2 regions of the Marinobacter sp. NP-4(2019) genome follow, and region 2 is predicted to be linked to the other one. Evidence: predicted binding sites of a transcription regulator. Region 2 holds the regulator's gene; the other holds the start of a gene.
What was found. Region 2 encodes LexA, which represses DNA repair genes until DNA is damaged. Its sites were predicted from a motif close to CTGTNTNNNNANACAG; they were not measured.
Positions count from the first base shown of each region.

Region 1: imuA (translesion DNA synthesis-associated protein ImuA) is a predicted target of LexA. The motif match lies at 5,936-5,951, and genes of this name have one in related genera.

Region 1 is NZ_CP034142.1:1,826,138-1,838,319, reverse strand. Features, by position in the region: gene EHN06_RS08385 (ATP-binding protein) at 1-2,137, opposite strand, end outside; gene EHN06_RS08380 (putative RNA methyltransferase) at 2,236-3,096, opposite strand; gene EHN06_RS08375 (NTP/NDP exchange transporter) at 3,184-4,527, shown strand; gene EHN06_RS08370 (aldo/keto reductase) at 4,524-5,468, shown strand; gene EHN06_RS08365 (4a-hydroxytetrahydrobiopterin dehydratase) at 5,494-5,835, opposite strand; gene imuA (translesion DNA synthesis-associated protein ImuA) at 5,984-6,673, shown strand; gene EHN06_RS08355 (Y-family DNA polymerase) at 6,695-8,143, shown strand; gene EHN06_RS08350 (error-prone DNA polymerase) at 8,149-11,262, shown strand; gene EHN06_RS08345 (sodium ion-translocating decarboxylase subunit beta) at 11,517-12,182, opposite strand, start outside.
Region 2 is NZ_CP034142.1:2,917,141-2,929,322, reverse strand. Features, by position in the region: gene EHN06_RS13355 (translocation/assembly module TamB domain-containing protein) at 1-2,626, shown strand, start outside; gene EHN06_RS13350 (SIMPL domain-containing protein) at 2,623-3,309, opposite strand; gene EHN06_RS13345 (gamma-glutamyl-gamma-aminobutyrate hydrolase family protein) at 3,350-4,096, opposite strand; gene EHN06_RS13340 (amidoligase family protein) at 4,089-5,090, opposite strand; gene lexA (transcriptional repressor LexA) at 5,253-5,861, shown strand; gene EHN06_RS13330 (cell division inhibitor SulA) at 5,895-6,395, shown strand; gene EHN06_RS13325 (hypothetical protein) at 6,418-6,678, opposite strand; gene EHN06_RS13320 (DUF6586 family protein) at 6,724-7,221, opposite strand; partial or broken gene EHN06_RS13315 (DUF1329 domain-containing protein) at 7,338-7,702, shown strand; gene EHN06_RS13310 (SOS cell division inhibitor) at 7,775-8,104, shown strand; gene EHN06_RS13305 (sigma-54 dependent transcriptional regulator) at 8,176-9,627, shown strand; gene EHN06_RS13300 (sensor histidine kinase) at 10,073-11,314, shown strand; gene EHN06_RS13295 (sigma-54-dependent transcriptional regulator) at 11,337-12,182, shown strand, end outside.

The DNA of each region.
Region 1 (12,182 bases), 1.1 Mb from region 2:
TGCTGGCCGGCATTAGTACTCCCTGCTCCCGCACTTCACCAGCCTCCCGGCAAACATCAAAGAAGCCCTCTATTTTTTCGTTGACCCCACCTACCGCCTGAACCTCACCATGTTGATTCATCGAACCGGTAACGGCAAACGACTGTTTCAGTGGAATCCGGGCAATCGCCGAAAGCAGCACGCAGGTCTCTGCAACTGAAGCAGAATCACCTTCAACGCCGCCGTAAGACTGCTCAAAAGCCAGACTTGCAGACAGGGACAACTCCCCTTCTCCTGCATAACGACTTGCCAGAAATCGGGAGAGAATCATTACAGCCTTGCTATGTATGGGGCCACCAAGTTTGGCCTCACGTTCGATATCCACGACCTGCCCCTTGCCCGGACGAGCTGTCGCGGTAATCCGCGTAGGCTGCCCGAACATAGAGGCGCCAAGCCTTAGCACCGACAAGCCGTTAACCTGCGCCACTTCCTCACCTTCCGTGGCAATCATCACAACGCCCCGGCTGATCTGTTCCCGACTTTGCTCTCGAACCCGGCTGGCACGGTATTCCCGCTCATTGATGGCCTGTTGGATGTGTTCGGCTTCAACCGTATCCGCGCCGGACTGACCAGCCCAGTGATCTGCCTCGCTCAGAATATCCCGGAGCACGCGATCATGGGCGGTCAACTTGCGCTGGTCCGCCGCCAGGCGGCTGGCATGTTCAATTAGCCGGGCCACCGCATCACGTTCCAACGGGCGCATTTTCAGAGCCCTGGCCATGGTAGCGATCATCCGGGAGTAGAGTTCGTAGCAGTCGTCATTTCGGTCGAGATCATCCTCGAAGTCCGCTTCTACCTTGAACAGGTCCAGAAAGTCAGGATCGTAATGGGAAAGGAGGTAATACAGCATTCGATCCCCGAGCAACACCACCTTGACCGATACCGGTATCGGCTCCGGCTGTAGACTCACCGTACTGACCAGACCATAAAGATGCTCCAGCGACTCAATGCGGATCTCACCTGAAAACAGAATCCGTTTAAGGCTCTCCCACGCCATTGGCTGGGTCAGCACCCGCCGGGCATCAATAATCAGGTAACCTCCGTTCGCCCTGTGCATGGAACCACCACGAATAAGGGTGAAATCGGTGTAGAGATTGCCCTGGTGGGCCCGGTGCTCAATTTGCCCCGCCAGATGCTGGTGATTGGGTAGATCCTCGTAGATCACTGGTGCACCCACGGTATCCGCGTTATCGACCAGCAAGTTGGCCCTGTAGCGGGCCAGCAAACCAACAGGGGGGCCGTTATCGCTGTCCTGGAAAGCCTCCGCGTGTTCAACCACGTCTTCACGAACCGCATCCAGATAGTCGACAACGTGCGAAAGGTGCAACCACTTTTCCCGCAGCTCACCAATGGGGCCACCGAGGGTCAACTGCACCATTTCCTCATTCAGGGCGTGAATCCGTTCCCGTACTTCCTTCCGCAACCTGGGAATCTGCTGGATAGTTTGTTGGAGTTTCTTCTGCAGGTCTTCGACCTTGGACTCAATCAGTTGCTTCTCTTCATCAGAGAAGTTTTTGTATTCCTCAGGGTCGATCACTTCACCTTTTCGCATGGGTGCAAAGGTAAAGCCGGCCGGCGTGGTGATCATCGCTATATTATTGCGGTTCGCCTCTTCCTGGATATCAGACAGGCCCTGGTGCTGGCGCTTAGTCATTTCTTCCTGCAGCTCTTGGAGCCGGGCCTGGTACTCCTCACTCTCAAAAGTCGCCGGGATGGCCGTGCGAAGCTCCTCGGCCAAATCACTCAGGTCTTTCTTGAACTGCCGTCCTTCACCCGCCGGCAGTCGTATGGCCTTCGGACGATCTGAGAACCGGAAGTTATAAACGTGGCACCAGTCGGGGGGTTCTGGCTGTCGGGCAGCGTGTTGAGACAGGAAGCGTTCGACCAACTCGTGTTTGCCTGCACCGGATGGCCCCAGTACAAAGAGATTGAAGCCGCCAGCCTGTACACTTGCCCCGAACTCCAGGGCTCTCAGAACACGGTCCTGACCGCAAGGCCGCTCCAGGTCTTTGAGGTCGTCCGTGGTAACAAAATCCAGCCTTTCGACTGGACAACCGTGGTAGACCTGGGCTTCTGTTAAAGGGGCAGGTAACGGCATTACATCCTCCTGACGGCTTCAATGGCATAGCGAAATGTCTTGATGCCAGACCAATTGATAAGCTCTCATGAGGAAACTATAGATTATCCCGTGCACATCTAAAGCGAATTTGCGGAATCACTTTGTCTGTAACAAGTTATGCGCACGTCCACGGTGACTGTCAGGGAATCCAGCGCAGAAGCCCGCTCAATTCCTTCCGCACTGGCCCGGTACAGGTGTGGCGTCATTGCCAGAAGGTTGGCAATCTGAGCCTGACTTGTCAGCACCAGAGGAAAGCGCTCCATGGTGATCGTCAGGGCGGTAAATCCGCCAGGGGTGACGGTTCCCTCATTTTTTTCTGGTTTCAGCGCAGGGTAGATAATTTCACGCAACTCCTGCAGGTGCCGGGGGCCGGCATCCACCTGCAATAGCTGCCCCCCCGGTTTCAGAACCCGGGCAAACTCGGAATACACCGGAAACCCGAACAAGCATAGTACCCGATCTACCGAGCCGGACAGCACCGGCAGCCTGGCGTTGGTGCCCACCGCCCAGGCCGGCCGTTTATCCTGTTTTGCCGCTGCCAGCACCGCCCACTTGGAAATATCCACCCCCAGAAGCTCCAGGGTTTGCCGCTCTCCGGCGGCATTCGCTAGCTGCCTCAGGTAATACCCTTCGCCACATCCGGCGTCCAGGCAGCTGAGCACTCCCTCACCGGGTGCATCCGCCAGAATAAGCCGATTCACCGCATCAGCGATGGGTTGATAAAACCCGGCGTTCAGGAACGTGCGGCGCGCCGCAACCATATCCTTGCTGTCACCAGGATTGCGGGAACGCTTGTTCTGCACCGGTAGCAAGTGTGTATACCCCTGGCGGGCGATATCAAAACTGTGACCCACAGGGCAGCGCCAGACTCTGCTGTCACAAGTCAACGGATCACCGTCCAGTGGGCAGGCCAGGGCCTGAAACGGAGTAATGGGCATACAGTATCCGCCTGAGTTCATCTATTTACGGGGATGCAAGGCTAACCCAAACGCTCCCAATGGTCTAAATTGAAGGCCATATGCCTCATGAAACCAGCCCGTTGCCTGTTTATGAGCAACCCATTCGCCAAGCTGTTTAACATCCACCGCGACGAAATCATCCCGGTCATGCTTGCGGTGTTCTTCTTTTTCTGTGTACTGACCGCACTGATGGTACTGCGTCCCGCGCGGGAAGCCCTTGGTATCCAGGGTGGCATCGACACAGTGCGCTGGCTGTTTATCGGCACAGCGGTTATTACCCTGCTGGTTAACCCGGTGTTCGGATTACTGGTCAGCCGCTTGCGCCGTCTGACCTTCATCACCACAACCTACGCTTTTTTCGGGATCAGTCTGATGACATTCTATCTGGTCATGACGCAGGCCCCCAGTGTCATTGGTGTCACCACCGGACAAATATTCTATGTCTGGTTCAGTGTGTTCAATCTGTTCATTACCATGGTCTTCTGGGCGGTGATGGCGGATCGCTTCACCCTCGATCAGGGCAAACGCTTTTTCGGTGTGATCGCCGTGGGTGGCACCTGCGGGGCCATATTCGGGCCATGGTTAAGCTCCGTATTGGCTGAACCATTGGGAACCCCGGCACTGCTTCTTGTCAGCACCGGCTTTCTGGCACTGGCACTGGTTGCTTGCTGGGCGACTACCTACATAAAGCCGGACCGGGTCAGGCGCATTCACGACACCCGACCAGCCATAGACGAGCGCGAGCTGATCGGTGGCAGAGCCTGGGAGGGATTTCGGGCGGTGTTTCGTTCCCGCTACCTGCTGGGCATTGCCACCTACGTCATCATCCTGGCGATCGTGGTTACTTTTATTTATTTCACGCGGTTGCAAATGGTGGCCGAACTCGGTGAAAGCACGGATCAGAGAACCACCCTGTTTGCCAGGATCGACCTGATCACACAACTCGCCACGCTGTTCATGCAGGCCCTGGTCGCCGGCCATCTGATGAAACGACTCGGCGTACATATCACCCTGGCTCTGCTACCTTTAACTACAGTCCTGGGCTTTATTGGCCTTGCCGTGATCGGCTCTCTGACAGCGCTGATTACTCTGGAAGCTTCCTTCCGTGCGGTACAGCGCGCCATCATGCGCCCGGCCCGGGAAACCCTGTATACCGTGGCAAGCCGGGAGGACAAATACAAAGCCAAGGCCTTTATTGATACCTTCGTCTATCGTGGTGGTGATGTGGTGGGCGCTCAGGTAGAAGGCCTGCTCGGACGCCTGGGGATGGGGCTGGTCGCGGTGGCCAGCGTCGCGGTCCCCCTGGCATTAATGTGGGCCCTACTGGGGCTGTGGCTGGGCAGGACGCAACAGTCAATCGCGGCTGCTCAGGAATCGGGGGACACCACCGAAAAGAGGACATCACCATGATTTCCCGCAGAGATTACCTGAAACTCGCCCTGGCCGCCGGCGCCACAATGGCCCTGAACCCCGGCATGCTCTGGGCTGAAAACAGACAACTGGAACTGATCACCCGTCCCATCCCATCGTCCGGCCAGCACCTGCCAGTGGTGGGGTTGGGCAGTGCCGCCACCTTCGCCAGCGTTGCCAGCAGCGAGGACCGGGATGCCTTGCGGGGCGTTCTGAAAACACTGGTCGAGAAAGGCGGCAAAGTCTTCGACACGGCCCCGAGCTATGGCGCTTCGGAAGAAGTCGCAGGACAAATAGCCAGCGAACTGAACATCACCGATGACCTGTTCTGGGCCACCAAGGTGAATGTTGCCGGATGGGGTGGCGGCAAGGCTGACCCCGACGCCGCAAGAGAGCAGATAGAAACCTCTTTCCGGCGCATCGGCAAACCGGTCATTGACCTGATACAGGTCCATAACCTCGGGGACGTACCCACGCAACTCGGCATTCTCAAGGAAATGCGGGAAGAACAGCGAGTGCGTTATATTGGTGTGACCACCACTTTCCCTAGCCAGTATGAAAACCTGGAACGCACCATGATACGGGAACCCCTGGATTTCATCGGCATCGACTACGCCGTCGACAACCTCACGATGGAACAACGGATACTGCCACTGGCCAGGGAAAAAGGCATCGGTGTACTGGTCTACGCTCCCTTTGGCCGGAGCCGGCTCTGGAACAAAGTGAAAGGCAAACAAGTACCCTCCTGGGCGGCGGAATTCGACGCCCACTCGTGGGGCCAGTTCTTCCTGAAGTTCGTCGTCGCCCACCCGGCAGTCACTGCGGCAACACCGGCAACCAGTAAGGCTCGTCATATGGCGGACAACATGGGCGCCGCCATGGGGGCGTTACCCGACGAGGCCATGCGACAGAGGATGATCCACCACATCGCCGGCCTGTGATCACAACGGACCGGAGCGTTCCCGATCAGCCCGCGTAGGCGGCATCGGTCCGCGCCGCCATGATGAAGTCATTCCGGTGCAAACCACCGATCTTGTGGGTCCACCACCGTACCGTCACCTTGCCCCATTCCAGCAGGACGGCAGGGTGGTGGCCTTCCGCTTCAGCCAGGTCACCGACCTTGTTGGTAAACGCCAGCGCCTCGGCAAAATTCCTGAACTTGAAAACCCGTTTCAGTTGCTCTTCACCATTCAGTTCAGTGACTTGCCACTCCGGAATTTCTCCCAGCAGGCTTTGTTTCTCGTCTTCGGTTATTTTCGGGGCATCCGCACGACAGGCTTCGCAGGATTGCGTGGTCAGTGAACTCATGGCTCCCCCTTCCTTCCTGACTGATGACTTGTATTACAAGCGTGGGTGCCCGCTCCCACATTATCAAGCCCGCTATTGAAATCCGCCCCCTTTCGGAATACTGTATATTTAAACAGTATCCCGAAAGAAACAAGCCACGAGCCTACTCATGAACGAACTTATAAATACCCTGATGCAGGACGCCCGTGTATGGCAAGGGGATCGTCACACCCGGACCAGACAGCCGGCGGAACCAACCGGCTATCCAGTGCTGGATAACCAGCTGGGCGGGCTGGGGTGGCCCCGGGGGGCATTAAGTGAATGCCTGTTGGATGCCCCCGGAATTGGTGAACTGCAACTGGTACTGCCGCTGATGCAGCGCCTGACCTGCGCCGGCAGGACCGTGTTCTGGCTGAACCCGCCACACACGCCCTATGCCCCGGCTTTGGCACAGGAAGAGGTGGACCTGAATCAGGTGGTCATGATTCATACAGACAATGACAATGACCTGCTGTGGACCCTGGAAAACTGCCTGCGCTCCCCCGTCACCGGACTGGTACTGGCCTGGCCCCGCAGGCTGGCGGCCCGGGATATCCGCCGGCTGCAACTGGCCGCCGAGGCCGGTAGCAACGTATGCGTACTGTTCCTCAGCCGCAAACTGGCCAGGCAAAGCTCACCTGCGGCCCTGAGGCTTGAGCTGGAGGCGGGAAAACACCAGGACTTACAGATCAACGTGTTGAAACGCAGGGGTAGCTGGCCGGGACAACGCTGCACCCTCGCCATGTCACAGCGGACGCATGTGCCATTTCCCGAACCCAGCCGGATAGTTCAGGGGCCCTGGCCCCAATCCGGCTTATAACAGAGGCAAAGGCACGTCATCATGCTCTGGGTTTACCTGCATTTTCCTCACCTGCTGCTGGACCATATTCTCCGTTCCCGAAGAAGCGGCGGAGAAAGCGGCAGAGCGAACAGTAGAGAAGAAGCGCTGGTGGTTGTGGAAGCAACCGGTCAACGAATACTCCAGGCCTGCCCGGAAGCCCGGGACCAGGGCGTGCAACCCGGCATGGCCCTGAAAACCGCCATCAGCCTGGTACCGGAGCTGGCTATTGCCCGTGCGGACACCAGCCGGGAACAGCAGATTCTGGCAGAACAGGCCCGCTGGCTGTATCGCCATGCCGCCAACATCACTCTCTACCCACCGGACGGATTGCTGGTGGAAGCAGGCAGCCTGCAGAAACTGTACGGCGGCCTGACCGCCATCCGGCAAACGTTCGAACAGGCACTGTCACAAAGACAGTTAACCGCCTGGATGGCCACCGGACACACTCCCCTGGCCGCCCGCTTGTGCGCCCGCGCTGGTCAGGGCCAATGCACCACTAACCGGGAGCAAATGACACAACAACTGTCCTGTCTGCCACTGACAGCCGTGGAGCTTGACGACCGCACCCTCACCCGGCTGCAGCGGCTGGGACTGACCCGACTGGGAGAAGTCATGCAGTTGCCAGCCAGGGAGCTCGCTCACCGGCTATCATCGGACACCCTCGCCTACCTACAGAGAATCCAGGGCACCCGGCCAGACCCACAACAACCCTGGCGCCCCCCTCATCACTTCCACCAGCAGGCGGATTTTGCCCAGGACATAGAGCACTCCCAAGGGTTGCTGTTTCCCCTGCACCGCATACTGGGAGAGCTGGAAGAGGATCTGTGCTGGCGCCAACAGGATACCGACAGCCTGCAGTTGGTACTGAACCACCGCCATCACGAACCCACGCGTCTGCGAATTCGCACTTCGGGAGCGGAACATCGGGCCGAAGCGTTTCTGGAGTTACTCCGTATACGTTTTGAACAGCACCCGCTGAAAGCACCCGTTACCTCCCTCGTGCTTTCGGTACGTCGCTTCCTGAGACGGGATGCGAGTCACAGTAACGATCTACTGGGAGAAACTCCGAACTCGAACGAAGCCTGGCATACCCTGATCAGCCGCCTGCAGGCCCGGCTGGGGGAAGATGCCCTGCAGCAACTGTCGCCCCGGGCAGACCATCGCCCGGAACATGCCTGGACCACGGCAAGCCTTTCGCGCCGGGCGTGCACCACCGGCACAGAGGAAAGTGGCCGGCCCCATCGGCCTTTGTGGTTACTGCAAAGCCCATACCCCCTGCAGGAAACACCCAACGCCTGGTTTTCCGGCCCGGAACGCATCAGCGGTGGCTGGTGGGATGGACAACGGGTTCACCGGGATTACTACATTGCCCAACTGGCCAGTGGTCAACTGGCCTGGGTATTCCGGGATGTGCGGGATGGCTGGTTCGTACACGGCTGGTTTGGGTAACAACCATGTCCTACGCCGAACTCCATTGCCTGAGCAATTTCACTTTCCTGACAGGCGCATCGCACCCTCATGAGTTGGCGGAGCAGGCGGCGGAACTGGGTTATCACGCCCTGGCGATCACCGATGCCTGTTCGGTTGCCGGTATCCCACGGGCCTGGGCGGCCCTGAAAGACAGCCCGGTCAAGCTGATTACCGGCAGTTGGTTTGAACTGAGCGACGCACCGGCCAACGGCGCCACTCCGCGCTTTATCCTGCTGGCCCGCACCCGCACCGGCTATGGCCAGTTATGCCAACTGATCACAACGGGGCGCCGGCGGGCGGAGAAAGGCCAGTATCAGCTATTCTGCCAAGACATCGAAAATCACACCCTGGACGATTGCCTGTGCCTGTGGTTACCCCCCTCATCTGCCTGCACCGTTTACGACGACGCCCTGGCCTGTGGCCAGTGGCTACATCCGCTGTTCAAGCATCGCCTGTGGCTGGCCGCAGCCCGCACCCTGGAATCCGGCGAGGAGCAACACCTGGCCCGGGTGCGTCAGCTCGCCACCGAACTGCACTGCCCGATTACCGCCACCGGACAGGTCCACATGCACTGCCGTGAGCGCCAGCCCCTGCAGGACGTACTCACCGCCCTGCGCCACCACACCTCACTGGAGAACGCCGGCCATCACCTGTTCCAGAATGGCGAGCGCTACCTGAGACCACTGCCGGTGCTGAAGCGACTGTTCCCCGAACACTGGCTCAGGGAAAGCCTGACCATTGCCGACCAGTGCAGCTTCGAGCCTGGCAGCCTGCGCTACGAATACCCCGGGGATCTGGTCCCTGAAGGAGAAACCCCCGCCTCATACCTGCAGGCACTGACCCGGCAGGGGGAGCGCCGTCGCTACCCCGAAGGCACGCCGCTGGACGTCCAGGCCCTGGTTCGTAAGGAACTGGCGCTGATCGCAGAGATGCGTTATGAGCATTACTTCCTGACCATCCACGACATCGTGGCCTTTGCCCGCCAACAGGGCATCCTTTGCCAGGGGCGGGGCTCCGCCGCCAACTCGGCCGTCTGCTACTGCCTGGGCATCACCGAAGTCGACCCCGCCCACAGCGAGTTACTGTTTGAACGCTTTATCTCCAAAGATCGGGGCGAGCCGCCCGACATCGATGTGGACTTTGAACACGAACGGCGGGAAGAAGTGATCCAGTACATCTACCGGCGCTATACCCGGGAGCGGGCCGCCCTGGCCGCCACCGTCATCCGCTATCGTCCCAAAAGCGCCATCCGCGATGTCGGCAAAGCCCTCGGGTTCGATCCGGCCCTGGTGGAACAACTGCTGGAAGGCATTGACTGGCGGGACAGCAACACCAACTGGCGACACCAGATCCTGGACAAGCGTCTGACCCGCAATCCCCGGGTGGCTGACCAGTTCTTTACCCTGGTCAATACGCTGCTGGGTTTTCCCCGCCACCTCTCGCAGCATGTGGGTGGCTTTGTCATCAGTGCCGGCCCCCTGGCGGAACTGGTCCCGGTGGAGAACGCCGCCATGACCGACCGCACGGTGATCCAGTGGGACAAGGATGACCTGGAAAGCCTGGGACTCATGAAGGTCGACATACTCGCCCTGGGCATGCTCTCCGCCATCCGCAGGGCTCTGGAACTGATCAGTGAAGAGCGCGGACAACCGTTTGCCATGCCCGACATTCCCGCAGACGACCCCCTAACCTATGACATGCTCCAACAAGGAGACAGCATCGGCGTTTTCCAGGTGGAATCCCGCGCCCAGATCAACATGCTGCCAAAACTGAAACCGGAGTGTTTCTACGACCTGGTGATCGAAGTCGCCATCGTTCGCCCCGGCCCCATACAGGGAGATATGGTGCGCCCATACCTGCGCCGCAAGCACGGCCTGGAACCGGTGGAGGATTACCCAAACGCCGAAATACAGAGCGTGCTGGAACGCACGCTGGGTGTGCCAATTTTCCAGGAACAGGCCATCAAGCTCGCTATGGTGGCCGCCGGTTTTACCGCCGGCGAGGCCGACCGGCTCCGCCGTGCCATGGCCGCCTGGAAATCCGGCGGCGACCTCAGCCCGTTTCATGACAAACTCATCAACGGCATGCGGGCACGGGGCTACGAAGCGGATTTTGCCGAGCGGCTGTACCAACAGATTTGCGGTTTTGCTGGCTACGGCTTCCCGGAATCCCACTCCGCCAGCTTCGCCCTGCTGGCTTACGTGTCCGCCTGGATCAAACGCCACTACCCGGCGGCCTTTTACTGCGCCCTGCTCAACAGCCAGCCCATGGGGTTCTATTCCCCGTCGCAGCTGGTCCAGGATGCCCGCCGCCACAACGTCACCGTATTACCGGCGGATGTGAACCACAGCCGATGGGAGCACATCCTGGAAGGCCCCGAACGCCACCTCCGACTGGGGTTACGACTGATACAGGGCCTGTCCGCCAGCGGTGCCGAACGCCTCTGCCAGAACCGGCCTGCCCTGGGGTACCACTCCAGCAACGAACTCCGCCGCCTGGCCGATCTCAGCCAACGGGACATGGAACTCCTGGCACGGGCCAACGCCATGCCGGACTTCACCGCCAACCGTCACCAGGCTTACTGGCAATTGCTGGGCCACGAGCAACCGGCCGCACTCTTTGCCGCCGAAGACAACGAAGACTACACACCGGACACCTGCGACCAACTGCCGGAACCCACGGAAGGTCAGAACGTTCTCGCCGACTACGCCAGCCAGGGCCTGACCCTGCAGCGCCACCCTCTCGCCCTGCTGCGGGAACAAGGTCATCTCCGGTTTTGCCTGACCTCGGAACAACTGAAAGACACCAAAGCCGGCATCCCGGTCCAGGTCGCCGGCCTGGTCACCGGCCGCCAACGCCCCGGCACCGCCTCCGGCGTCACCTTTGTGACCCTTGAGGATGAAACCGGTAATGTCAACGTGATTGTCTGGCAGGAAACCGCACGGCGGCAGCGGAAACCGTTATTGACCGCCCGGCTGCTGCATGTGAAGGGCGTACTGGAAAGAGAGGGGGAGGTTATTCATGTGATTGCGGGGAAGCTTTCGGATCTGAGTCACCTGATCCATTCATTGCCGGTCAGTTCCAGAGACTTTCATTAGTTTGTCGGATTACGGCTTCGCCTAATCCGACCTACGGGAGGGCAACTCAGAAGTCTGAAGAGACAGTGTAGGGCCGCCTTTCAGGAATGTCGGAGGCCATGGATGGCCGGAGATCAAGCGCACATGGATGTGCTTGTAGCGTTTCCTGAAAGGCGGCCCTACACTGGCTCAAACTCCGAATTTTCGGTCTTACAAAAAAGAAAACCCCGCTTAGGCAAAAGCCCGGCGGGGTTTTCGGTACTGAAAGCGTGAGATCAGCCCAGAAGCTTGATCATCACACCGGCAGCAACCGCAGAGCCGATAACACCAGCCACGTTCGGACCCATGGCGTGCATCAGCAGGAAGTTCTGCGGGTTAGCTTCAAGGCCTACTTTGTTGGATACCCGCGCCGCCATCGGCACCGCAGATACACCGGCAGAACCGATCAACGGGTTGATCTGCTCCTTGCTCAGCTTGTTCATCAGCTTCGCCATCAGGATACCCGAAGCGGTACCAACACCGAAGGCTACAATGCCCAGTCCGAGGATACCCAGAGTCTGGCCGTCCAGGAACTTGTCCGCCATCAGCTTGGAGCCAACAGACAGCCCCAGGAAAATGGTCACAATGTTGATCAGTGCGTTCTGGGCTGTGTCACTCAGACGCTCAACCACACCACACTCACGCATCAGGTTACCGAAGCAGAACATACCCAACAGAGGCGCCGCATCCGGCAGGAACAGTACCACTGCAATCAATACCACCAGCGGGAAGATGATCTTCTCTTTCTTGCTCACCGGACGCAGTTGGGACATTTTAATGGCCCGCTCTTTATGACTGGTCAGCGCCTTCATGATCGGCGGCTGAATCATCGGTACCAGAGCCATATAGGCGTAGGCAGAGACTGCGATAGCACCCAGAAGATGCGGAGCCAGAACACTGGA
Region 2 (12,182 bases):
TTTTGAGGCACCGCCGGTTTCCCTGCAGCGTTTGAATGGTACGGTGTCTTATCGTGATAACCGTTACAACGCCCGCCTGGAAGCGGCGGTATCCGGCCCTCTGGGGGATGCGGATCTGAAAACAGCCGTGGACGGCAATCTGGAAACGGTGTCCCTGAGTGAGCTGGTGGTCAGTACCGACGCGGGGTCTCTCCGTGGCGCTGCGGATGTCGATTTTGCCGGCCAGTTGGCGTGGAAAGCCGGCCTGACGCTTGATCAGTTCAACCCCGGATATTGGCTGCCGGTTTTGCAGGCCAGCCTGGACGGTGAACTGACGAGTCAGGGACAACTGGCGGACGATGGCTTGCCGGATATGACCGCTGATTGGGATATTTCCGGCACCTGGCAGCAAGAGCCCGCCCGGACCCGTGGTAAGTTGCAGGCTTCTTCCGGAACCTGGGATGTATCGGACCTGAATCTTGAAGTGGGTGAGAACCGCATTAACGGCGGCGGCCGCTGGGGTTCCGATATTGCTGGTAACCTTGATATCCGGGTGCCCCAGCCAGAAATCCTGTTGCCAGGCCTGACGGGGGAACTGATCGCCTCACTGATGATGCGGGGTACCCCAGAGGATCCCCAAGGTGATCTGAGCGTAACCGCAACGGATCTGGCCTGGCAGGACAGCGTGGCGATTACCCTGGCCGACCTGGATGCCAGCCTCGGCAGCGGCCTGACTCTGAACGCCAGAGCAACGGCGCAGGATATCCACGCCGGGGGGGAGCGACTGGAACGGGTGGCATTGGGCCTGTCCGGTACGCAACAGGCACACCGGCTGACCATGCGGGCGTTCCACGAGGAAGCCAGTCTCGGCCTTGTCCTGGCCGGAGGCGCGGGGGATGCCTGGAACAGCTGGCGTGGTTCTCTGGACAGCGGGGAGCTTGATCTGTCGGGCCAGTCCCAGACCTGGACCCTCGACGGGCCGGCGGAGCTCGGTTATAGCGAGAACGGCACGCTGATCTTCGGCGCCCATTGCTGGCGTTGGCAGGACAGTTCCGTTTGTGCCGGGGATCAGACTCTGATGCCTGACCCGCAGCTCGCCTATCGGGTGGATAACTTCCCCTCCGAAGCTCTGGCGTCGCTGCTGCCGGAAATCCTGCGTTGGCGTGCGCGGATCAACGCTGACATAAACCTGGCGATGACCGATGAGGGGCCGGATGGCGTCATTTCCCTGGATGCGGGGGCCGGGGAGTTTGAGGTGCTGGTTCAGGAAGATTGGCAATCGCTCCGACACGATAAGCTGACTTTAGACGTTGATTTGAAACCGCAATTGGCGGATGTCGCTGTTGATCTGGCGGGGCCGGAACTGGGGAACTTCGCCCTGGACCTGTCGGTAGACCCGACCGCCGAGGACCGTACGGTGACCGGCAATTTTACCCTGGACGGCCTGGATATTGCGTTGGCTGGCGTGGTAGCCGGCCTGGAGGAGGTGCAGGGTGAAGTGAATGGACAAGGGCAGTTGTCCGGTCCGTTGATGAAACCGGCAGTGCATGGCGAGATCGCCCTGACAGGTGGCCGGTTCGTTGATCCTTCCCTGCCGATCCCCCTCGAAGATGTGGTGGTGGCATTGACGCTGAACGGTTATTCCGCCGATCTGAGTGGTCGTTGGAAGAGCAATGATCGCAGCGAGGGGAGGCTGGCGGGTGAACTCAATTGGCAACGAGCGCCGGCCGGGGAGTTGACCGTCACCGGAGAGCGGCTGCCGGTGACCTACGATCCCTATGCCCGGGTGGAAGTGGCACCGGATATCACCCTGGCTTTCAGCGACGGGGAATTGTCAGTGACAGGCCGGGTGGATGTGCCCCGGGGGGAGATCGAAGTGCGAACCCTGCCGGAGCAGGCGGTGTCGGTTTCCGAGGATGAAGTGATCGTCGGGGTCGACCGGGAGGAACCTACTGTCCGGTCACTGAATATGGATGTCACCGTGGTGGTGGGGGACGACGAGGTCACCTTTGACGCTTTTGGTGTCACCGGGGAGCTCAAGGGCACGCTGCGGATTGGCAATGACATGGACACTCGTGGTGCCCTGCAGTTGGAAAACGGTCAGTACGAAGCCTACGGGCAGGAGCTGGAGCTGCGTCGGGCGCGAATCGTCTTCGTGGGCCCCCTTACCGAGCCGTATCTGGACATCGAGGCCGTGCGACGGGTGGATGCCGTGGTTGCCGGTCTTCGCCTCAGTGGTCCGGTCAGCGAACCGGAAACGGAAGTGTTTTCTGAGCCGTCGATGCCCCAGAGTGATGCCTTGTCCTACGTGATACTCGGGCGTGCTCCCCAAAGCCGGGGCGATGAAGGACAAATGAGTCGCGCGGCGTTGTCACTGGGCCTTACCCAGGCCAGCAAGGTCACCCAGGGAATCGGTGAGGAGCTTGGTATCAGCAACCTGATTCTGGAAGCCGAGGGGACAGGGGACCAGGCCTCTGTTGTTGCCAGTGGTTACATCACCGATGAACTGAGCCTGCGATACGGGGTGGGGATCTTCGAGCCGATTACCACCGTGGCGCTGCGCTACGATCTGGGTCGCTACTTTTATCTGGAAGCAGCCAGTGGCCTGGCTGCTTCCCTCGACATCTTCTATACCCGGGATTTCTAGTCGAGCTCGAACGTGGCACTGACGCTCGCCTGCAGTTCCCGGTCGCCAACACTGGATACCACATCGGCCCTGGATTTGGCTTCCGCCATCATCATGGGCACGGGGCGGTGACCACCGTTGACGCTGATATTAACGACGTCACCACAGGACTGATCCAGCTGACGGGCAACAAACTCACAGCGGGATTTGGCGTCGGCAATCGCCTGTGCCAGCGCCTGTTTTTGCAGTCCGGATTCATCGGAATGGTAAAAGCTGCCGGCACCGAGGTGGTAGTCCAGCCCGAGTTTCTGGGCCTGTTCCAGCAAAGGGTTGAGGAGTGACAGGTCGTCGATGGTGAAGCTCACGGTTTGCGAGGCTACCGCCATTTTCTGCGGCTCCTGATCTCGCTCCTGAACCGGCAGTGTGCGAGTGTAAAGATTGACGTTGGCGTCACTGTAGTCGTTGAGCCGGTCGCGGTAAGCGCTGATGCTGTCACGCCACTGGGCCATCATGTCATTGACCTTCTCTGAGGCCCGGGCGGGCAGATTGTGTTCGGCACTGGCCGTAAATTGCAGGCGGGCGCTGTCAGGCGTGTACTTGACGCTGCCTTCGCCGCTCAGGCTGACTTCGCCGGCCTGGGCCGCCAGTGGAATCAGGGTTGCGGCAAGGCCGGCTAGCAGGTGTTTTTTTATCGCGTTTGGCATGGTCAGATCTCCGTTCTGGTTGGCAGTGCTATTTACAACGCTATGGGGTGGTTGTCGGGTCGTTGGCTTCCGCCTCTTCCAGTCGCACCAGCTTGCGGGCCCGGGCGGCATGGACAAAGTGGCTGAAGATACGGCGATGTCCGCCATGGTACAGCAGGTATTCCGGGTGCCACTGGACCCCCATCAACCAGTGGTCACCGGTGTTCTCGATGGCCTGTACAAACTGGTCGTTGTCCAGTGCGACCACTCTCAGGTTGCGTCCAAGGCGTTTGATTGCCTGGCTGTGAATACGGTTCGCGCCAATGATGGTGCTGTGCATGAGGCGACCGAGACGGGTGTTCCTCACCAGCCGCACGGTCTGCATGGGCAGAAGCAGCGGGCGGTGGCGGGTATGGACCCGCAGGGGGGTGACGTTCTGACACAGGGAGCCTCCGTGGAACACATTGATAAACTGGGCTCCCCGGCAAATGCCCAGAACCGGAATCTTCAGTTGTTCGGCCCGGCTCAGCAACCGTTGGTCAGTCTGATCTCGCCGGCGGTCGTAGCGGGCGGTGACGGTCGGTTGCTGACCGTAGAGTTCCGGATGAACGTGAGTGCCTCCCGACAGTACCAGTCCGTCAAGCAACGCCACGTCCACCCTGGCGCCGGGGCGGATATAGTGCGTTCTTGCACCATGGATGCGTAACGCAAGGCTGATCAACCGGTGTGCCGTGCTGCGTCGGGCGGGGCCACTGATACCGATGGTCAGCCCCGGGTGTTCGGGCAACTGAGGGCTGGTGTCAGACATAGTGCCTGTTACGCAACCACTGCTCACAGGTATCAAGCCAGCTCAGAGTGAGATTGCGAAGGCTTAGCTTGCGGCTCATACGGAACTGTTCCCTCAGCTCCGCCAGATCACCGGCGTTATTGGCAAGCTGTTCCAGCACGACCCAGTCGTTCCAGACCGAAGAGAAGTGCCACCCGGGATTGTCGATGTCGCAATCCGGCAGACGGTAGTGCAGGGTGGGCCGGCTCTTGATGCGTTCATCCACCACGTATTCCGCCAATACGGTCTTATCCAGGTGGGCAAACAGCGGTAAAAGGTCCAGGGCCTTGTTGCGGGTGGGGTTGTGCTTCAGGTAGTCCCGCATCAGCTGTTCCGTATCCGGCGCGTAGTCATCGGCTACCAGCAGGTCGATGTAAGTGCTGCTCCACGGCTCGATATAACTGGTGAATTTGCGGCTGATATCGATCTGGTGCCGCGACTTCAGCCAGTCATACAGCACCGCGAAAGCCTGCAGATAGCGAACCAGGGTGTCCGCCCTGAGGTCGGGCAGCTCGGGATTGAGCTGCAGTCCGAATGCATAGTAGAGCGCTTCGCGGCTGCCAAGGGCGCCCGCTTTGCGGAGTTCATCGCAGAGGACTTCAATGCGTTCCAAGGACGAGAAAGGCAAGGGCGGGCTGATGATCTCCAGGGGGACAATCTTCTCGGCGGCGGCGTCAATCACTTCCATTGCCTGGCCTCCGAGTTCCCGCATGGATTCCGGGACCGTTTCTCCCTTCAGATCGAGGTCCTTGATCGGGGCTGAATCCAGCTCGATGGTGAAGTGTCCGAGATCGGTCTCCAGATCCGCCACATAGCGGGAGGTTTCACGGGACTGCCCCGACAACAGCTGTTCCGTCAGTGTTACCAGGGCACTGTAACTCAGGCCCGACAGCTCTATTTCAACTCCGACGCGGCGCTCCTCACCGGTGTCGGTCCTGAGGATATCTGGCATCCTGCATGCCTTGGATTCGCTCATTCCTGTGCCTCCTCAATGGGTTGGACTTACCATATCACAGACCGTACTCAGTGCATTCTGACGCAATCTGACAAAAAATACAGGAAGTGGTCTTTACACTGGATAAAACACTGTATATAGTCAAATCACTGTATATAAAAACAGGATTAACGGGGCAACCGCATGAAGCTGACAGCAAGGCAAACCCAGGTACTGGATATCATTCGGCGTTACGTGGATGAAACGGGGTACCCACCGACCCGGGCGGAAATTGCAGCGGAGCTTGGATTCCGTTCCGCCAACGCCGCGGAGGAACATCTCCGGGCACTGGCCCGCAAGGGGGCCATTGAAATGGTGCCGGGCGCGAGCCGGGGTATCCGTCTGCCGGAGGTTGAAGAAGATCTCGGTTTGCCAGTGGTTGGTCAGGTTGCGGCAGGCAGTCCGATCCTGGCCCAGGAGCATATTGAGGATCACTGTACCCTGAAACCGGACTTTTTCTCCCCGTCTGCAGACTATCTGTTGCGGGTACGCGGAATGAGCATGAAGGATATCGGTATCCTCGACGGCGACCTGCTGGCGGTCCATCGCACTCAGGATGTTCACAACGGTCAGGTGGTGGTGGCCCGCGTCGGGGAGGAAGTGACAGTCAAACGCTTCCGTAAGGAGGGCACCACTGTGTACCTGATTGCGGAAAATGAGGAGTTTGCCCCGATCGAAGTGGATCTCAGGGAAGAGGAACTGTTTATTGAAGGGCTCGGCGTTGGTGTTATCCGGCGCTCGGATATGCACTGATCCGGAACGGTCAACTTGAAGGCGAGGCGTATCATGGAACAACTCAGCTTTAACCAGAATCTGGCCTATTCACAGGCGGCCATGGGCTACCAGGCTCCCGCAAGGCCCGCGGGTGGAACGTCGGTTGTTCGTACCGGGCCTGCCAGATCCAGGCGAGCTGATCCTGCAACGGCGCCGGTGGTCGGTAATGTGACCGAGATTATTCTGCCGGAAGGTCAGGTTGAGAATTTTCAGCTGTTGCTGCCGATGTTGACTCAGTTAAATCAGGAGAAGCGCTGGCTTGCGTGGATTGATCCACCCCAGGCTTTGGTGAGCAAGTGGCAAAAGATGCACGGTATTGTCGCGGGCGAGCTGCTGGTCTTAAGGTCCACCCCGGATTATCCGGCCCGCCAGCTGGCTGAGCGAGCGCTCAGTGCCGGTACCTGTCATGCGGTGGTGATGTGGACGCGGAAGCTCAGCCGTGAAGCCCTGGAAACGCTGCAGAAGGCGTCCGCCCAGGGAAACAGTCACGGGGTGGTGCTGCGCCAGCGCTGATAGTGCGCTGGCCAGGGTGTTTTCAGTGGAGCGTATAGGAAGGCTGGACGTCCTGGGTTTCCAGTTCGTCCTCTTCCCAGTCGATATCATGGGTGACGTTTCCGACCGCCTCGATACCTGCTGCGATCATCGCCTTGGCGACGGCCATATCCCGGTCTTCCATCATGTCGCGAGCTTCTGAAGAAAACGAAATGCGTACCAGCGGCGCTGCATCGTCATCAATACGACGCAGGGCGTAATCGCCGTCACTCAGCTGTACGATTTCAAAAAAAGATGGTGACATTCAAATAACCTTTCTGTTGATTCCTACCCTGTCGTGACTTGCGATTTACCACTCGCTGTGTCGGTCTTCCAGGGTGTCAGCGAATTGTTTGAGCGCGTCGAGCAATGTATTAAGCGCCGGCGTTGATCGATCCGGGCCCGATTCCGCAGAGATCGCAATGATATTCTCCGCACTGACGGTCTTCCTGGCCGCCGGCGGCCGACCCTGGGACGTCTCCAGTTGATCCAGATGATTCCACCAGCTCCCTGGCTGGTGCTCCAGGGCCAGCAACTCAGCCACTTCCGGCAGTTCAGTTCCCAACAGGGATGCCAGGGCCGAGAGTGACTCGGGTTCTTCGTTTTTCTGCTGGTACAGCCTTGCAATCATGACCAGCAACAGCTTTCGGGCCCGCAGCGAAAGTTCTATGGCACCCTGAATAGCCGCTTCCCGTTGCAATGCCCGGTAGGAGTCAGCTTCAGCGTTAGTATCGCTATCTGCCAGCCGTACCAGTGTCCTGGCCAGAAACAGCTTTTGTGATACCAGTGAATGCCACTGTGATGCCATGGTTACCTGCCAAACGGGTGTCGGTCGAGCAAAGCGAGATCAAGTAAGAGTGCGCTTCAGATTAATTCGATAGTCTACCATTTTCAGGAGCGGATTTCCTCCCCGTGTTGCTACCTATGGGTTTAACAAGAAAACACAAACTTTCCCGTTACGAACTGCACCGGGAGTGGGTGGTCGAGGCCACTCTGCGAACGGGTATCAGTCATATCGCGTGTTCTACGTGGATGAAGACAGCTGGCAGATCCTGGCGTCCGAGGAATACGACGCGGAAGATAAACTCTGGCGGGTTTCCGAGGCCCACAACATCAGCTATTACAGTGAGCCGGTGTTCTGGACTACCATGGAGGTGACGTACGATCTGAAATCCAGACGTTATTACATAGACGGCCTGGACGACGGATTTCCGGCATACGATTTCAGCCCGGGGTTCCGTGGCAACCAGTTTACAGCCGCTGCCGCCCGTCGCGCTGCGCGTCGGTAACGGCTGGTTGGGAAGCCGAGCACGACTCGCCGCCCGGGATCGGGGCCGCTAAAGACCACAGGAGAATGATTGATGACAGAGGCCCCGAACGACCTCCAGGCCCTGGACCAGTTGATCGAATGCCTCGCTCAGGCATTGAGCGACAGGAACTGGGATCGGTTGTCTGAACTTAACCAACAAGTGAAAACGACGGTTGCTCCGGTCATGGCACGACTGGAAACCGGAGAACTCTCCGTTGAGCCGGTCAGGGAGCGTCTTGAGCGCCTCCAGGCTTTTTGTGACAAGGCCAGTGCGGGGGCCACAGAAGCCCGCACGGAAGCGGAGCAGGCGTTGAAAGGCGTGAACCGTAACAAAAATGCGGCGCGTGCGTACCAGAATGTTTCAGGAAATGAGTCCAGATAGCGTCATAAAATTGACTCCGGTGCTCTTACAGTCTTAAATACCGCACAAATCCCTCCAAGAGATTTACGTGGATGCCCAAAAATAACAAGGTGCTGGTGCTGAGCGAGGACGAATCTCGCCGCCGCGACATAGTGACCATTCTGGAATTTGTTGGTGAAGAGCAGGTCCTGGCGGGCGAAGAAGCGAAGGCTCTGCTGGCTGATGGCGACGAGGAAGCTTTGGCGACGGTCGCAATGGCTGTGATGAATGGCGAAGGCAACGGCATCGCCGACCTCGTTTCCGAGCTGTGCCGAAAAACCAATGGCGTGCCCATACTGATGGTGGGCGACCCGGCCCTGAAGGGCGTGTCTGAAGACCACTTGTCACGCATCATTGCGCGAATGTCATGGCCCATGAATTACACGAAATTCGTGGATTCCCTCTACCGCGCACAGATCTACCGTGATCAGTTTATCCATTCCAAGGAACGAGGCCAGCAGCGTGGCCTGCAGCTTTTCCGCAGCCTGGTCGGCACCAGCCGGAAAGTCCAGGCGGTACGCCAGTTGATGCAACAGGTGGCCGATAAGGAAGTCAGCGTGCTGATTACCGGCGAATCCGGCACTGGCAAGGAAGTTGTTGCACGAAACCTGCACTACCATTCCGCACGCCGGGAGAAGCCATTTGTACCGGTGAACTGCGGTGCGATCCCGGCAGAACTGCTGGAGAGCGAACTGTTCGGCCACGAAAAAGGGGCCTTCACCGGCGCCATTACCTCCCGCGTCGGGCGCTTTGAAATGGCCGAAGGCGGCACCCTGTTCCTGGACGAGATCGGCGACATGCCCCTGAACATGCAGGTGAAAATCCTGCGGGTGCTGCAGGAACGCACATTTGAACGGGTCGGTAGCAACCGCACCCTGTCCGCCGACGTCCGGGTCATTGCCGCCACCCACAAGAACCTCGAGGACATGATCGAAACCGGAGATTTCCGGGAAGATCTCTATTACCGGCTGAACGTTTTCCCCATCGAAATGCCGTCACTGCGGGAGCGCGTTGAAGACATACCGTTGTTGATCAACGAACTGATCTCACGCATGGAAAAAGAAAAGCGCGGCTCCCTGCGATTGAATTCCGCAGCCATCATGAGCCTGTGCCGGCACGACTGGCCGGGCAATGTCCGGGAACTGGCCAACCTGGTGGAACGCCTGGCGATCATGCACCCCTATGGCGTCATTGGCGTCCAGGAACTGCCCAAGAAGTTCCGCTACGTGGACGACTACGACGAAAACCGCCCAGTCGAGGATTCGGGCATGCCATCGGGCGTACCGGGACTGGTGGGCCTGGACGCACCGGCCTTGTTGCCGGTCAATGGTATCGACCTGAAGGACTACCTGTCGAACCTGGAAAAGCAGCTGATCCAGCAGGCTCTGGACGAAGCCAGTGGCGTGGTTGCCCGGGCTGCGGAGAAGCTGCGGATTCGGCGGACGACTCTGGTGGAGAAGGTTCGCAAGTATGGCCTTCGGGAGGAGGAGTCCGAGGATTCCTGATTATTTTGGTCATACTCAGGGGAGGCCGGGGTGGTGGGGTATGTTTTTAAAAACCGCCTTACAACTCGCTTTGCTCAGACAAGCGGCGCTTTTTAAAAACATACCCCACCACCCCGGCTTGTACCTTGTGCAGGCCCGCCGCGGGTGTGGCGATTCGAAAGGCAGGCTCGTCTGAAGTCCGGTGAGGGGTAGGCCTACCCCCTGGCCCTCTACTCCCAGCCAAACCACCAAAAAATGCATAGAAACAACGGCGTCAAAGGTTTGTAACCCGAAGCGTCGCAGTCATTTCAGGCCGACGTAAAACCGTCGTTTCCCATATCGCGAGTTTTCTTTCCTGCTGAAATATAAACAAAAATTTAAGTTGGCATGATGCTGGCTTAGCTCCCTGAAAACAAATCATCCGTAGAGTTTGACCCGGTGGTCGGGTGAGTCAGGGGACGAGTTTATGAGTCAGCTACAGTTTGTTGTGCAGTCTTCCGCAAAACAGGCAGAGGCCAATGCGGCGGCGGATGTTAACGACAAGGTTACTGCCCTGTTTCCGGAGCAGGACGACGAAGCTGTGGGATCGGCGCTGGAACTGTTTAACCAGATGTCGCGGCAGATCACCGATTCCTATCGCACACTTGAGTCCCGGGTGAACCAGTTGTCCGGAGAATTAACGGCGGAGTCCCGCCAGCGCCAGCAGGAGCTGGAGGAAAAGGAAAAGCTGGCGGATCGTCTGTCGACACTGCTGACGGCTTTGCCCGCTGGCGTGGTCGTGCTGGACAGTCAGGGTGTGGTGACCCAGACCAACCCGGCGGCGATCAGTCTGTTGGGCGAACCCCTTGATGGCGAGCGCTGGGTGGATGTAATTCGTCGCTGCTTCGCGCCGCGTCGGGATGACGGCCACGAAGTTTCCCTGAAGGACGGTCGACGGGTCAGTATCGAGATCCGGACCATGGAAAACCAGCCCGGCCAGTTGATCCTGCTGACCGATCTGACAGAAACCCGTCACCTGCAGTCGCAGCTTGCCCATGCCCAGCGGTTGTCGGCCATGGGTAAGATGGTCGCCTCTCTTGCCCACCAGATTCGTACCCCGCTGTCAGCCGCCATTCTCTATGGTGGCCATCTCAGCGAGGAAGACCTGGACGAGGAAATGCGCCAGCGTTGTGCTTCCCGTCTGATGTCGCGTCTTACGCATCTGGAGCAGCAGGTGCGTGACATGTTGATCTTTGCCCGTGGGGAGACCCGGCTGGCCGAGGAGTTGTCTGCCGCGACACTGGTCAGCGCCCTGGGTTCCGCCCTGGATGGATTGAAGCTGGCATCCGGTGTGGAAGTGCATCTGGACAGCCAGGTCGACGATTGTCGTGTTATGTGCAATCGGGACGCCCTGGTGGGTGCCTGTACCAACCTGGTAAATAACAGCGTGGAAGCGGGGGCAACCCGTGTGATGGTCCGGCTTGCGCCTGTTGACGGCGAACTGGTGATTCGTGTGGTGGATAACGGTCCGGGGTTTGAAGCCGGGCAGGCGGGTCAGCTGATGGAAGCATTTTATACCACCAAGTCCCACGGTACCGGACTTGGGTTGGCAGTTGTACAGGCGGTGGTGAAGGCCCATCAGGGGCGGTTTGCCATTGAATCTCCGGCGCTGGAGAACGAAGACAGAGGCGCGGTGGCGACTCTGACCCTGCCGCTTGTTGGTCAATAAAGAACAGTCATTGGAGGCAACCATGGCCAAAGCCCAGATTCTGATCGTAGAAGACGACCACGACTTGCGGGAAGCACTGGTCACCACCCTGGAGCTGGCAAAGTTTCGTGTGCGCGAGGCGGCTAACGCCGAGGAAGCGCTGGCGCGTCTGGCGGAATCACCGGTCGATATGGTGGTCAGTGATGTCAACATGCCGGGCATGTCGGGGCATGAGCTCCTGGGAGAGGTACAGCGCTTGTATCCCGGGCTGCCGATGATGCTGATCACTGCTTATGGTCAGATCAGTCACGCGGTGTCCGCTATGCAGTCCGGCGCTATCGATTATCTGGTAAAGCCTTTTGAACCCAAAGTGCTGGTTGAGGCTGTTACCAAAGTGGTGGGCGGGGCCCGCGCGAAAACCGGTGGTGATGAGCCGGTGGCCGAGGATCCGATCAGCAAGCGCATGTTCCAACTGGCGGCAAAGGTGGCCGGCAGTGATTCCACGGTAATGATCTCCGGCGAGAGCGGCACCGGCAAAGAGGTGCTGGCCCGGTATATTCACCAGCAATCCCCCCGCGCCGAACAGCCGTTTGTGGCCATCAACTGTGCGGCGATTCCCGAGAACATGCTTGAGGCGATTCTGTTTGGCCACGAAAAAGGGGCGTTTACCGGCGCGGTTGCTTCTTCCCCCGGTAAGTTCGAGCAGGCCAACGGCGGTACGATTCTTCTCGATGAGATTTCAGAAATGGACCTGGGGCTGCAATCGAAGCTGTTACGGGTTCTGCAGGAACGTGAAGTAGAGCGGGTTGGCGGCCGCAAGACCATTGCCCTGGATGTGCGGGTAGTGGCGACCACCAACCGTGACCTGGGGGAGTATGTCCGTGAAGGC